2 regions of the Ruminococcus gauvreauii genome follow, and region 2 is predicted to be linked to the other one. Evidence: predicted binding sites of a transcription regulator. Region 2 holds the regulator's gene; the other holds the start of a gene.
The links. The regulator NrdR, encoded in region 2, represses ribonucleotide reductase genes. The targets are predictions, from matches to a motif close to CACNANATNTNGTG.

Region 1 (7,279 bases), 1.8 Mb from region 2:
ACCGGAAGAGGTAAAGTTTGGAATCAGTCTCGTGAAGTCTCCGTCCGTGTCCACGAACACGTTTTGTACTCCTCGATCTTTGAGAAATGGTATGATTTCTTCATAACACGGTCTTAAGAATTCATCAAACGTTTCCGGCGAAATCATCGGACCATTCTTTCCGCTCAAGTCCTCCTCAAAGAACAATACTTCCGGTTTCACAATGTTTAATATCTTATCCATCTGTTCTTTATAAAGATCCAACTGGAATCTATGGATATCCTGTATCATTTCCGGATAATCATACCATGCATACAGCATCGGTTCATTGTCCATCAGATCACGGATACTCCAGAAGAATCCCATCAGCCGGAAACGAATCGGGTATTCCCCACTCTCACTGACCGCATGATATTTATCATATGCTGCATGCATCGCCTCATCCGTACAATTTTTTTTGTATGCCTCCAGTGTATGAGCCTTGTGGCGCTCCCAGGACTCCTCATCAGATACAATTGGCTGAACTGCTGTAAAAAGATCACGTCCCTTATAGTATTTTCTGATCCATCCGTCGATATCTCTTTTTACCGTATACTCCTCAGTTTCCTCCAAAATCTCTTCATCGTAACTCAAAAACGGAATTCTAAATGCCATGCGTAACACTGGATCATATCCCAGTGTTTTCTCCAGATCAAAAATCGGGTCTGCAAGCATTGTCATATAATAATGATCAACCCACTTCACAGGTTCGTCCTTCTTTATATAGCCGACCTCCGTAGGGACAATCGGCACTTTAAGTTTTTTGTTAAAATCTGTCCTCAGTCCTTCTTTTTCCCAATCTGCAACCGTCAAATCCCACGGCTCAAATGTTTCCTGCTTCGCTCCTCTGTCAAGCCCTTCATTAGAGAAACTTAAGGTACGAAATTCACGCTCTTTATTCGTCATTGCCCATGCCTCCTGTTATGTCTGACGATCTGAATCATCATTTTTACTTTTTAACAGTATAGCATGTACATATTTGATACTGATAGCACGCGCTACAGCCATACTAGCATAAATCACTGATAACATCAGTTGATTTTCTTAAAATACCGCGGCGAATAACCCATTACTTTCTTAAACATTCTTGAGAAATAATTGGCATCATATATTCCGACTTTTTCAGCAGCTTCCGCCACGCTCAGTTGTTCCATTTCGAGATATTCCAAAGACTTAACAATACGCATACGATTCATATATTCCATTGGTGACAGCCCCGTCACATCCTTGAACGTCGTTCTGAAATAGTTGGGACTAAGATAGACACTTTCTGCAATCTGCGCAACGTTCAGCTTCTCAGTCAGATGTTCTTCAATATATGCCATCGCACGGTAGATCAATTTTTTCTTCTGGCTCGTATAATTCTGCATCTGTTCATGCTGTCTTGATTTTACTCGTTTAAAAAAAACCAGAATCAACTGAAGATATGCTGATTTTACATACTCGATCCCTTCTTCTTTTTTATCCTGTTCCTCCATCATTCCATTCAGAAGCTGTTCGACGTATTTTATCTCCTGCGTGTTCAAATGTATCACTCCCTGTGCATTTACTCCCACCCGCCTGCTTTCCTCTTCTATAACCGGATCTGACAAAGTCACATAACGAAGCAGTTCATCCCACTGCTTTTTTACGTCCTCATTGGCATAAGGCGTATTGATTGTTGCACTGCTGAGCGTCCGGCTGCACTCAGCACCAAGCGGTTCCGGAAAAAAGTGACAGTTAACGATAGTAGCCGTTGCCTGCACCTCATAACTGTGTGTCTGATGGGGTTCGATTAAGAAAACATCCCCGGGCATCAGCAGAGAACGCACGCCCTGATAGTCAAAAATACAGGACCCTCTTGTTATAATTACGAATTCATAATACGTGTGGCAGTGAGCTCCCACCGGACGATCCACAAGGCACGGTATAACCGATATAGCCGTGTCATCCATCTTAGGAAAATCAACATAAAGTTTGCGTATGTTTTGCATGTCATATACCTCTTTCATCGTTCAATGCGCATAAATACAAAAGAGATGGTTCCAGGCCTTCCGCCTTCCGAACCATCTCTTACTAAATTGCTAAACGGACATGTCTGCCAGAGAAGACATCACCAACTATCAAAGCCGATTGCCCCGCGTTTACGCGCTCTTCAGTGCGTCTCCAGATACTTCTGAATATTTGAAGCATTTACATATTTTTTCATATTGTCGCCATCCACCACCACAAGTGTCGGCGCCTGCATGATCCCATATTTCGCTGCAAGATCCGGATTCGCTTCGGCATCGATGATTTCATATGCCTCTCCCTCCAGCATCTCCTTCGCCGCCTTACAGTTCGGACAGGTACTTGTCGTGAACAGATATTTGAATCCTTCACCATTTTCCACGGCTATTGTCTCATCTATAACAGCTGCCGCTGTCTTCTTAGACTTCTTTATCGCAGAATTCCCGATGTCGTATACCGTTCGGTTTTTATACTCCTGACTCTTGCCGTCGTTCCAGTTCTGAACAGGCCGATAGTATCCCGTGATCCTGCTGTATACTTCCGCCGGATGCCCGCATGTCGGGCAGGTAAAGTGCTCGCCCGCGATATATCCGTGATCCTTGCATACAGAATACGTGGGAGATAATGTATAGTAAGGCAGTGTATAATTCTCTGCAACCTTCCGGACCAGTGATGCCGCAGACTGCCAGTCCGGCAGTTTTTCGCCCAGGAACGCGTGGAACACAGTACCGGATGTATACAGGCTCTGAAGTTCATCCTGAATATCCAGTGCATCAAAGATATCTGATGTAAACTCAACCGGCAGATGTGAGCTGTTGGTATAGTACGGGGTATCTCCCTTACTTCCCGCAGTCCTGATATCCGGCCATTTTGCCCGGTCGTGTTTTGCCAGACGATACGTCGTCGATTCCGCCGGTGTTGCTTCCAGATTATAGAGGTCTCCGTATTCCTCCTGATAGTCTGAGAGTTTGTTGCGCATATGGTTCAGAACTTCTTTCGTGAATTCCTGCGTACGCACGTCCGTCATATCCCCGCCGAGCCAGTTCGCATTCAGCCCAACTTCATTCATACCGATCAGCCCGATCGTTGAAAAATGATTGTCAAAAGTCCCCAGATACCGTTTTGTATACGGATAGAGACCTTCATTCAGTAACTTTGTAATGACTTCGCGTTTTACATGAAGTGACCTTGCACTCACATCCATCATGTGATCCAGCCTCTGATAGAACTCTTTTTCGTTCTTCGACAGATATGCGATGCGCGGCATATTGATCGTCACAACACCCACAGAACCGGTACTTTCACCGGAACCGAAAAACCCTCCCGTTTTCTTGCGAAGCTCTCTCAGGTCCAGACGCAGCCTGCAGCACATGCTCCGCACGTCGCTCGGTTCCATATCGCTGTTGATATAATTGGAAAAATACGGCGTACCGTATTTCGCTGTCATCTCAAACAGCAGGCGGTTGTTCGTCGTATCCGACCAGTCAAAGTCGGATGTGATGGAATATGTCGGAATCGGATACTGGAATCCTCTTCCGTTGGCATCTCCCTCAATCATGGTCTCGATAAATGCACGGTTGATCATATCCATCTCCGGCTTACAGTCTTTATAACGGAAATCCATCTCTTTGCCGCCGACAATCGCAGGAAGTTCTGCAAGATCCTGCGGTACCGTCCAGTCCAGTGTAATATTGGAAAACGGCGCCTGAGTCCCCCAGCGGCTGGGGGTATTGACCCCGTAGATAAAGGATTCAATACATTTCTTTACTTCCGGGTAGGAAAGGTTATCCACCTTGGCAAACGGTGCAAGGTATGTATCAAAAGACGAAAATGCCTGTGCTCCTGCCCACTCATTCTGCATGATCCCCAAGAAATTGACCATCTGATTGCAGAGTACACTCAGGTGTTTTGCAGGTGAAGACGTAATCTTTCCTTTGATTCCTCCAAGTCCTTCCATGATCAGCTGCTTCAGTGACCACCCGGCACAATACCCGGTCAGCATGGACAGATCATGAATATGAATATCTGCATTACGGTGCGCATCTGCAATCTCCGGATCATAGATCTCGGACAGCCAGTAGTTGGCGGTCACCGCACCGCTGTTGCTTAAGATCAGGCCCCCTACCGAATACGTTACTGTGGAATTTTCTTTTACACGCCAGTCCTCCACCTTGACATAGCTGTTTACGATCTCTTTGTAATCCAGGATCGTGGATTTCATATTGCGGACTTTCTCCCGCTGTTTCCGGTACAGGATATACGCTTTTGCCACATCTGAATATCCGCACTGAATCAAAACATTTTCCACACTGTCCTGAATATCTTCTACATTAACACTATCATCCTTGATTTTTTTCTGAAAATCAGAGGTGACACGCAGACTCACCATCTCCAGCATATCCTGACTGTACTGCTTTTGATTCGCTTCAAATGCCTTGCGGACCGCCTCCGTGATCTTCGCAAGCTCAAAATCGGCTATGGCTCCGTCTCTTTTTTCTACTTTAAACATTACATCTGCCTCCTCTGCAATCCTAAGTCCCCGACTGCGCTATGGAACTATCATATCAAAGGATACCGAACGCGTCAATACACAAAATACCATATATTGTATGCCAAACGACCGGGAGCCCCCATTTCTAGGGGCTCCCGTAAATTTACAGACTTTTTCCACTATACTTTTCCATATATTTCCACCGGCACATACGCCTTGATCGAGATGCCTTCCGGATAGTATTCCTCCTCCACAACCTGTCCGACCTTTCGGATCATGCTGATGACATTCGCTCTGTCATATCCGTAAAAACGTTCGATATAAATCTGTTCCGCCTGAAGCATACGAACCAGCTCTTCCTTCAGTTCCTCCATGCCTGTCCCGGTCTTGGCGGACGTCCTGATGATACAGTCCGCCTGAAGGTCTTTCAGATTTTCAGGACAGTCCACCTGGTCCTGCTTATTGAAGAGCGTGATTATCTTTTTGCCTTCTATTCCCAGCTGCCGGAGCGTATCATACACAATATGCATCTGTTCATCCATCTGCGGATTTGACGCATCCACCACATGTATAATAATGTCAGCAAATTTTGCTTCTTCCAGCGTACTCTTAAATGCATCTACAAGATGATGCGGCAGTTTCCGTATAAACCCAACGGTATCCGTCAGTAAAATCTGCTGTTTACCAGGCAGGTCAAGCACGCGGGTCGTCGGATCCAGCGTTGCAAACAGCTTATTCTCCTCCAGTACCGATGCTCCTGTCAGAGTGTTTAAAAGGGTTGATTTTCCTGCGTTCGTATAGCCTACGATCGCCGCCACTTTCTGATTACTCTTCATCCGCTGCCCCCGCAGCAGCTCTCTGTGGCGTTTCATTTCTTCCAGATCCTGTTTCAGCTGCGTGATTCTGTTGCGGATCATACGGCGGTCCATCTCCAGCTTCTTCTCACCGGGTCCGCGCGTACCAATTCCGCCGCCAAGACGGGACATCGAATTGCGCAGCCCCACCAGCCTGGCAGCACGGTACTTTAATTGCGCAAGTTCAACCTGCAGTTTTCCCTCTTTGGTGACAGCGCGCCCGGCAAAAATATCGAGGATTACAAGCGTTCGGTCCATAACCTTACATTGCAGTTCACTTTCCAGAGTTCCGTACTGCGCCGGAGATAATTCGTCATCACAGACGATTCCCGTGGCATCCAGTGTGTACAGCAGTTCTCTGAGCTCCTCCAGTTTACCCGGACCAACATAACTTGCCGGATGAATGCTCTCTCTCTTCTGGATGACCTCACCCACCGTAACAGCTCCGGCAGTCTCCACGAGTTCCTCGAGTTCCCTCAATGATTTTTGCGTATCGTCGCCGGCATCGGTCTGAATCCCAATCAAAATGACCCGCTCTTCAATGTTTTTTGATTCATATAATTGCATAGCCCACCCCTGTTTGTTTAATGCAACTCTTTTGGTTACTTCTCCCCTTACCTGCACTCCCCGATGCAAAGTTATCTGCTTTTCAGAAACTCATTTTCCCTCACGGCAGTCATATCATCCGGATATTTTTCCAGGTATTCTGCCATTTTTGATTTTGCCGTCTCAAAATCCAGCATATATTCATATACGACGATCTCATTGAACAACAAACTCTGCGTCTCCGCGGCGTCCTCACACTCCAGGCCTTTTTTTATGTTGTTCAGCGCATTATCGTAATTCTTTTCAAATATATCACACATCGCCAGCCCGTTATACGCCCTGGACTGATTTTTCTCCTCCTTCAGATAATCCTGATAGAGACCGCGGGCACTGGCCGCGTCATCGACCGCAAGATAGACTTTTCCAAGCAGGAGGACGGCGTCCGCATCACCTTCATTGATTGCCTCGGTCAGCTCTCCCCTGGCACTTTCATAGTCCTTCAGCTCATAATAGATCCTGCCCCTGTTATAGTAATCCGATGCCTCTTTGGGCTTTAACTCCAGCGCTCTCTGGAGATACGATTCTCCCGTAACGGTATCGGATTTATCCGCATATGCCTGATAAATCTTCAGATACATGCCATAGTCCCGGCTGTCTTTCACGGCGCTGTCAAAATCATTTTTTGCCCGTTCCTGATCGTCCAGTTCCAGATATACGCTGCCTCTCAGAAAATATGTTTCCGGATCCTTCTCCAGCTTTAAAACCTCCGTATACACTTCGGCGGCCTTCTCATATTCCCCGTAATCCTTTCTCGCCAGCGCAAGATAATACATGACATCCTTTTCAAACTCTACATTAGTATTCTCCAGTGAGTTCAGGCTCCGTGAAAATGCGGCAATGGCAGCCGCATTGTCCCCCAGTTCATACTGACTGATGCCAAGCGCCCGGTAGGCTTCCGGAAGCCGTTCCTCCTGCTCAATCGCCTGGTTCATCAGGGTAACGGCCTCCTCATATTCACTCTTTTCCATACAGGCAATTCCGTCTTCATAATATTCATCATTTTCAGAACTGCCGCAGCCTGCTGTAAGGATTACCAGGCAGGCTGCAAACACCAAATACATTTTTCTCATCTGAACAGTTCCTCTTAACCCACAATCAACTCTTCTTCCGTCATCACCCGGATTACTCTGTCTGCACATTCCTGACAGATCGCATCATTTTCCGCCTCAACCATCACGCGAATCACAGGCTCCGTACCGCTCTCACGTACCAGAATACGTCCGTCTTCTCCCAGCTGCTCGCCGACAGATCTCACGACTTCCTGCACTCTGGAATTCTCACGGGCTTCCTGTTTATTTGCAACGCGCACATTTTTCAGCAG
Region 2 (7,279 bases):
AGAAACGACTCAGCAGCCGGAAGTGATACCGGCTGACGAAGAGAATCACTTACCGGACGATGCGGAAGCGCCGGAGGAGAATCACGACAGCGAATCTGCGGTGAGTGCTAAAGTCCAGTTATATGAAGGGACGTACTTTGACAGCGTACTCACAGGCTTCGATGAGGAAAAAATCGTCGACGGGCTGTATATTGAGGATGACTACTGCGAAGTTGACATTTCGAATATTACGGATACATCCTTTGATTTTACAGCATATAGAGTAGGCGGGATGACAGGCGAGAGGTCGTTGATTTTTAAGAAACATACAGCGGAATTCACAGATGGCGGCATGAGTGCAGTTTATAACGGCGATGAATATACGCTTTATTTTGAGTTCCCTGATAACCACGCTTCACATCCCGTTGTTACCGATATCGTGATATCGGGATTTCCACCCCTGGAAGCTGCCACGTTTGTTAATAATAACATACCGGGACATGGATTTTCCTGAGGATACATCTGCTGATACCAGTAAGCAGCAGTTCCGCCGAAAACGGAACTGCTGTTCTGCAATTGCAGCCGGAAATAACATGTTGAAAACAAGTTGCTGAATACTTTATGTAGCGCCAGGCTGTATGATGATCACAGGATGCGCAGGATAAGAGTTCAGCGGCGTGTGACTAAAATCTTTTCAGGCATACATCCTCCCGGATTTCAACCAGAATGATATCATCGCCGATTTGTGTGATACATTCCCATGGAATCACGTATTCGCAGTCCCGGCCCATGAGTCCCCACAGCTTGCCGGGACCGGGTATGATCAATGCGGTAATACGGCCGCTTTTACATTCGAATTCCAGGTCGACCGGGCAGCCCAGGCTTTTACAGTTGCAGATGTTGATAACTTCTTTTTGTCTCAGTTCAAAAAGGCGCAAAGCGACCACCTCAATGCCGTTTTTATAGTATATGTATTTTCGATAGAAAAAGTTTATAATTCTTAAGATAATTTCTATATTGTTTAAAGAGTAAGATTGTTATAATAAACACAATAGTGTTTAAAAGTACGTATGAAAAGGGAGAAAGTATGTGTGGAATAACTGGATTTCTTTCCGAGGGAGAATATGAAAAGAAGGAAAGCACTTTAAAGAAAATGAACAGCAGGATCATGTCAAGGGGGCCTGATGATGAAGGATATTACGTTGATGAGCATATCGCTCTTGCCATGCGCAGGCTGTCGATCATCGGACTTGAGAATGGCAAACAGCCTGTGTGGAATGAAGATAAAACACTTGTTCTGGTCTACAATGGAGAAATCTATAATTATCTGCAGTTGAAGGAAGAGCTGCAGGGGATGGGACATGTATTCACGACGGATGCTGATACGGAAGTGATTCTCCACGGCTATGAGGAATACGGTACAGACGTTTTGGGAAAGCTTCGGGGCATGTTCGCCTTTGCGCTGTGGAATACCGTATCTGAGACATTACTGATCGCGCGGGATCCATTCGGCATCAAGCCGCTGTTTTACTGCACACAGAATAACGGATTTTGCTTCGGATCTGAGATCAAAGCGCTTCTTGCAAATCCTGATGTGAGAAAAGAGCTCAATGAAGATGCACTTCCGGGTTATCTGGCCTTTCAGTATAATCCGCTCGAAGAGACATTTTATAAAGGGATCTACCAGCTTCTGCCGGGACATTTTATGATACTGGAAAACGGGAGGATGCAGATTCACCGCTACTGGAGAGCCAGGTTTCACACTGAGGAGACGATGCGCAGAGAGGAAGCAGAGGAACGCCTGAAAGAGGCACTTCTGAACTCCGTTGAGGCACATAAGCTGAGCGATGTTGAGGTTGGCTCTTTCCTGTCCGGCGGCATAGACTCGTCGTTTCTGGCAGTGGCAGGAGAGATGGAGAAAACATACAGCGTCGGGTTTGAGGAAGCCGAATATGACGAGACGAAAAAGGCCGCCCAACTGAGCAGAATCAATGGGATGACCAACCATTCCAGACTCATTACCAGAGAAGAGTACTGGGATGCGGTTCCCAGGATTCTGGAGGCACTGGACGAGCCGGTGGCAGATCCGTCTGTCATACCGCTTTACTATCTCTGTGAACTGGCGGCGAGGGACGTTAAAGTCGTTTATTCCGGAGAGGGGGCGGATGAACTGTTCGGGGGATATAACGTCTACCAGTCAGCACTGGCGCTGGAGCCGTTTGTGCACATCATGCCCGGGAAGATCCGGCGCGGCCTGCGGAGGATCATGGAGCGCCTGCCGTTTTCGTTTAAAGGAAAAGAGTATTTGATTCGGGCCGGTCAGAGCGTGGAGGAACGGTTTATAGGGAATGCCTATATATTCAAGAGCCAGGAAGTGAAAGAACTGTTGAAAAAAAAGGAACTGGCAGCATATACGGAGCAGGATGTTGTAGCGGCATATTATGCTGAGACAGAGGGTCTGGACGATATTACCAGGATGCAGTATATCGACATTAACTTTTGGATGCGCGGGGACATCCTCAGGAAATCGGACCACATCAGTATGGCACACGGTCTGGAGGTAAGAGTTCCCTACCTGGACGCGGAGGTAGCCGGGGCTGCGTTTTCGGTTCCCGTCCGATATAGGGTTACCCGCAGGCAGACGAAGTCAGTTTTCCGCAGTGTTTCTGACGGTTACCTGCCGCAGGAGACTGCCAAAAGACGGAAACTCGGATTTCCGGTTCCCCTTCGAAAGTGGCTGAATCAGGAACCATACGCGGGAATTGTGAGAGCGGAATTTGAGAGTGAAACGGCGGAGAGATTTTTTGAAAAAGACAGTCTGATAGAACTGCTGGAACAGCATAAAAACGGGAAGAGGGATAACAGCAGGAAAATCTGGACCGTATACCTTTTTTTGCTGTGGTACAGGGAAAACTTTTGATTGTCAAGGGCTAAAACTTTGTAAAATTTCTGTCGGATGCGCATAGCAGGGCGCCATAATGAGAACCATTTTACTAGAAAAAACTTCTAGGAGGATTCTTGTTATGGCGCTTAATAAAGTTGAGATATGCGGAGTCAACACATCAAAATTACCGATACTTAGCAATGAAGAAAAAGAAGAATTATTCCGAAAGATCAAACAGGGGGATAAAGAGGCCAGGGAGAAATATATCAAAGGGAATTTGCGTCTTGTCTTAAGCGTGATCAAACGTTTTTCCAACAGCAACGAGGCGGCGGATGATCTGTTCCAGATCGGCTGTATCGGGCTGATCAAGGCGATCGACAACTTTGATACGACATTAAACGTCAAATTCAGTACGTATGCCGTACCGATGATCATCGGAGAGATCCGGCGTTATCTGAGGGATAACAACAGCATCCGTGTGAGCCGTTCTCTCAGAGACATTGCATATAAAGCTATATTCGCCAAGGAAAACTACGTGAAGCAGAATCTTCGTGAACCGACCATAGCAGAGATCGCCGAGGAAGTGGGGATCCAGAAAGAGGATATCGTCTATGCGCTGGATGCAATCCAGAGTCCCATGAGCCTGTACGAACCGGTATATACGGAAGGCGGCGACACGCTGTACGTGATGGATCAGATCAGCGATAAAAAGAATAAAGAAGAAAACTGGATTGAAGACCTGTCGCTCCAGGAAGCGATGAACAGACTGAACGAGCGGGAAAAACATATCATTCAGCTCCGTTTCTTCGAGGGGAAAACGCAGATGGAAGTGGCAACCGAAATCGGAATCTCACAGGCGCAGGTGTCCCGTCTGGAAAAGAGCGCGCTGCGAAGCATGAAAAATTATCTGTCATAATTTGCAAAGAGAGAAGAAAAATGTTATGATATTCACAGTCGTGTGATGGGAGAGCGAAAAAGGGGGAAGAGCATGAGATGTCCATTTTGTAACCAGGATAACACCAGGGTTGTTGATTCAAGGCCGGTCGAAGACAGCAATGCAATCCGCAGGCGCCGTATGTGCGATGAGTGCGGAAAACGCTTCACCACATATGAGAAAGTTGAAACGATCCCGCTGATTGTGATAAAGAAGGACCAGAACAGGGAGCAGTATGACCGCGCAAAGATTGAAGCCGGTGTGCTGCGCGCATGCCATAAGCGTCCGATTTCGGCCGAGAGAATTACGGATCTTATAGATTCAGTCGAGACTGAGATTTTTAATATGGAGGAGCGGGAGATTCCCAGCTCAGTGATCGGAGAGATAGTGATGGATAAGCTCAAGGACCTCGAGGCGGTTGCGTACGTGCGTTTTGCATCCGTTTACCGCGAGTTTAAAGATGTCAATACGTTCATGGATGAGCTCAAAAAGATTTTGAAATAGATTGCCCTTTCTGTCGGAGTATGATATAATTCAAGCGTTATGAATTGGCACTTTAGCGAGTCAAAGCGCCAAAGAAAATGAGGAAAGAGGGATCATATGAAAAACAAGACAGTGAAAAGAATTATGGCTGTTGGCCTGTCTGCAATGCTGGCGGCAGCAATGTTTGCAGGATGCGGATCTAAGAGCAGCGATGAGAGCAAGTCTGCAGATGAATCAGCCGAGCCAACGCCTTCAGTGGAGGCAGCAGATGATGCAGCTGAAGAAAAAAATACAGAGTCAGGGGACGGCACCGTATATAAGATCGGTGTGATCCAGTACGTACAGCATGATGCACTGGATGCATCCAACAAAGGCTTTTTTGCGGCGCTTGATGAGATGGGAATTCAGTATGAGGCGGATCAGCAGAATGCAGCGGGAGAGGCTTCATCCTGCCAGACGATCGCCCAGACGCTGGTGAATAATGGAAGTGACCTGATCTTTGCGATCGCGACTCCGGCAGCACAGGCTGTTGCAGGCGTTACCTCTGATATTCCGGTAGTCCTGACAGCTGTCACAGACCCAGCAGAATCCGGACTTGTCGAGTCCAACGACGCTCCGGGCGGAAATGTGACCGGTACATCTGATCTGACTCCGGTTAAAGAGCAGATCGATCTGATGAAACAGATTCTTCCTGACGTGAAAAAAGTTGGTGTCCTGTACTGTTCCGCTGAATCAAATTCTGCGATTCAGGCACAGATGGCAAAAGACGCATGTGCTGAGCTGGGAATTGAGTGCGAAGATTACACCGTGTCCTCATCGAATGAAATCCAGTCTGTCGTGGAATCATCCATCGGCAAAGTAGATGCGCTGTATGCACCGACAGACAATGTTATCGCGGCAGGCATGGCGACAGTGGCAATGATCGCCAACGATAATAAGATGCCGGTAATCTGCGGTGAAGGCGGAATGGTGACAGAAGGCGGTCTGGCTACTTATGGAATCGACTACTATCAGCTGGGTTACATGGCAGGACAGCAGGCAGCAGAGATCCTTGTGGATGGAAAAAGCCCTGCAGACATGCCGATCGGTTATCTGGACGCATCCAAATGTGAACTGCAGGTAAATGATGAGACAGCGCAGGCACTGGGACTTGATTTATCTGCACTGGATACAGGAAGCGAAGAATAAGAAACAGGCGCAGCAAACGTATCGAAAGCGGAAAACAACAGGACCAAGGGAGCCAACTTCGGCTCCCTTGGTATTTCTGTTCTTTAATACGGTTGATTCCGGAAAAGATTTTGACGAAAGAATAATGGTCAGCGTTGTATTTTCGTGAAAGTATTTTCTTTAAAAGATACCACGTACACGTAGGAGGATAAAAATATGAGTGGGTTTTTTGTTTCAATGCAGGGAGCGGTATCGCAGGGAATTCTCTGGGGGATTATGGTACTCGGTGTTTATATTACCTTCAAGATTCTGGATATCGCGGACTTAACGGTTGACGGGAGTTTTGCGCTCGGGGGATGCGTATGCGCCACATTGATCGTAGCACACGGATGGAATCCGGTGGCAGCGCTTTTGATATCGCTGGTGGCGGGTGTGATCGCAGGAGGTGTGACCGGGTTTCTGCATACGGTGTTTGAGATACCGGCAATTCTGGCGGGGATTCTGACGCAGATTGCGCTGTGGTCTATTAACCTCAGGATCATGGGCGGAAAGAGTAATATTCCGCTGCTTAAATCAGATACTGTGTTTTCATGGATGGTGGATGCGACAGGACTTTCCCAGACTCATGCGAGCATGATACTCGGTGTTGTGATCGCAGTATTGTGTATCGGCCTCCTGTACTGGTTTTTCGGAACGGAGCTCGGGGCCGCGCTCCGTGCCACGGGTAACAATGAGGACATGATCCGTGCGCTCGGTGTCAACATCAAAAAGACAAAAATGCTGGCCCTGATGATCAGCAACGGCCTGGTCGGTCTTTCCGGAGGTCTGGTCTGTCAGAGTCAGAAATACGGAGATATCAACAATGGTACGGGCGCCATTGTGATCGGTCTTGCGGCGATCGTGATCGGTGACGTGCTGATGGGACGGCTCCGCTCTTTTGGAAGCAAGCTGACTTCGGCCATTGTAGGTTCTGTTGTCTATTTCCTGATTCGTGCGATTGTACTGCAGCTCGGTATGAGCGCAAATGACATGAAACTGCTTTCGGCCATCATCGTCGCGCTTGCGCTGTGTATACCGGTGGCGGTTGAGAAACTGCGGATCAGAAAATCCTATTCCGAAGGGGGAAAGTAGACATGTTAAAACTGATGAATGTACAGAAGACGTTCAATAAAGGGACGATCAATGAAAAAAAAGCGCTGACCGGCATTGACCTTCATCTGAGGCAGGGGGATTTTGTGACAATTATCGGCGGGAACGGCGCCGGAAAATCAACAATGCTGAATATGATCGCGGGAGTGTATCCGATTGATTCCGGGAAGATCATCCTGGACGGAGAAAATATATCCAGGAAACCGGAATATGCAAGAGCCAAATTCCTCGGACGGGTATTTCAGGATCCCATGAAAGGCACGGCGGCGCAGATGGAGATTCAGGAGAATCTGGCGCTGGCATATCGAAGAGGCCAGCGGAGGACATTGCGTTGGGGGATCACCAGGGCGGAAAAAGCGCGTTACCATGAGGAACTGAAATCTCTGGGTCTGGGTCTGGAAGACCGCATGACCTCGAAGGTAGGCCTGCTTTCCGGAGGCCAGCGGCAGGCGCTGACTCTTCTGATGGCTGCGCTGCAGCAGCCGAAACTGCTGCTTCTGGACGAACATACGGCGGCGCTGGACCCCAAGACGGCAGCCAAGGTGCTGGAACTGACGGAGAATATAATATCGGAGCAGAAACTGACAGCGATGATGGTAACTCATAATATGAAGGATGCCATTCGTATGGGCAATCGGCTGGTCATGATGCACGAGGGCAGGATTATCTACGATGTGGACGGA

Region 1: a site for NrdR is predicted at 4,604-4,617, ahead of NQ502_RS05755 (ribonucleoside triphosphate reductase). Genes of this name have one in related genera too.

What each region holds. Positions count from the first base shown of each region.
Region 1 covers NZ_CP102290.1:1,182,097-1,189,375, forward strand. Annotated here, with positions in the region: gene NQ502_RS05745 (uroporphyrinogen decarboxylase family protein) at 1-924, opposite strand, end outside; gene NQ502_RS05750 (AraC family transcriptional regulator) at 1,050-1,991, opposite strand; gene NQ502_RS05755 (ribonucleoside triphosphate reductase) at 2,153-4,516, opposite strand; gene hflX (GTPase HflX) at 4,678-5,919, opposite strand; gene NQ502_RS05765 (tetratricopeptide repeat protein) at 5,991-7,028, opposite strand; gene glmM (phosphoglucosamine mutase) at 7,043-7,279, opposite strand, start outside.
Region 2 covers NZ_CP102290.1:2,986,811-2,994,089, forward strand. Annotated here, with positions in the region: gene NQ502_RS14175 (M56 family metallopeptidase) at 1-493, shown strand, start outside; gene NQ502_RS14180 (YlmC/YmxH family sporulation protein) at 663-926, opposite strand; gene asnB (asparagine synthase (glutamine-hydrolyzing)) at 1,067-2,899, shown strand; gene sigG (RNA polymerase sporulation sigma factor SigG) at 3,003-3,779, shown strand; gene nrdR (transcriptional regulator NrdR) at 3,852-4,301, shown strand; gene NQ502_RS14200 (ABC transporter substrate-binding protein) at 4,398-5,468, shown strand; gene NQ502_RS14205 (ABC transporter permease) at 5,664-6,578, shown strand; gene NQ502_RS14210 (ABC transporter ATP-binding protein) at 6,581-7,279, shown strand, end outside.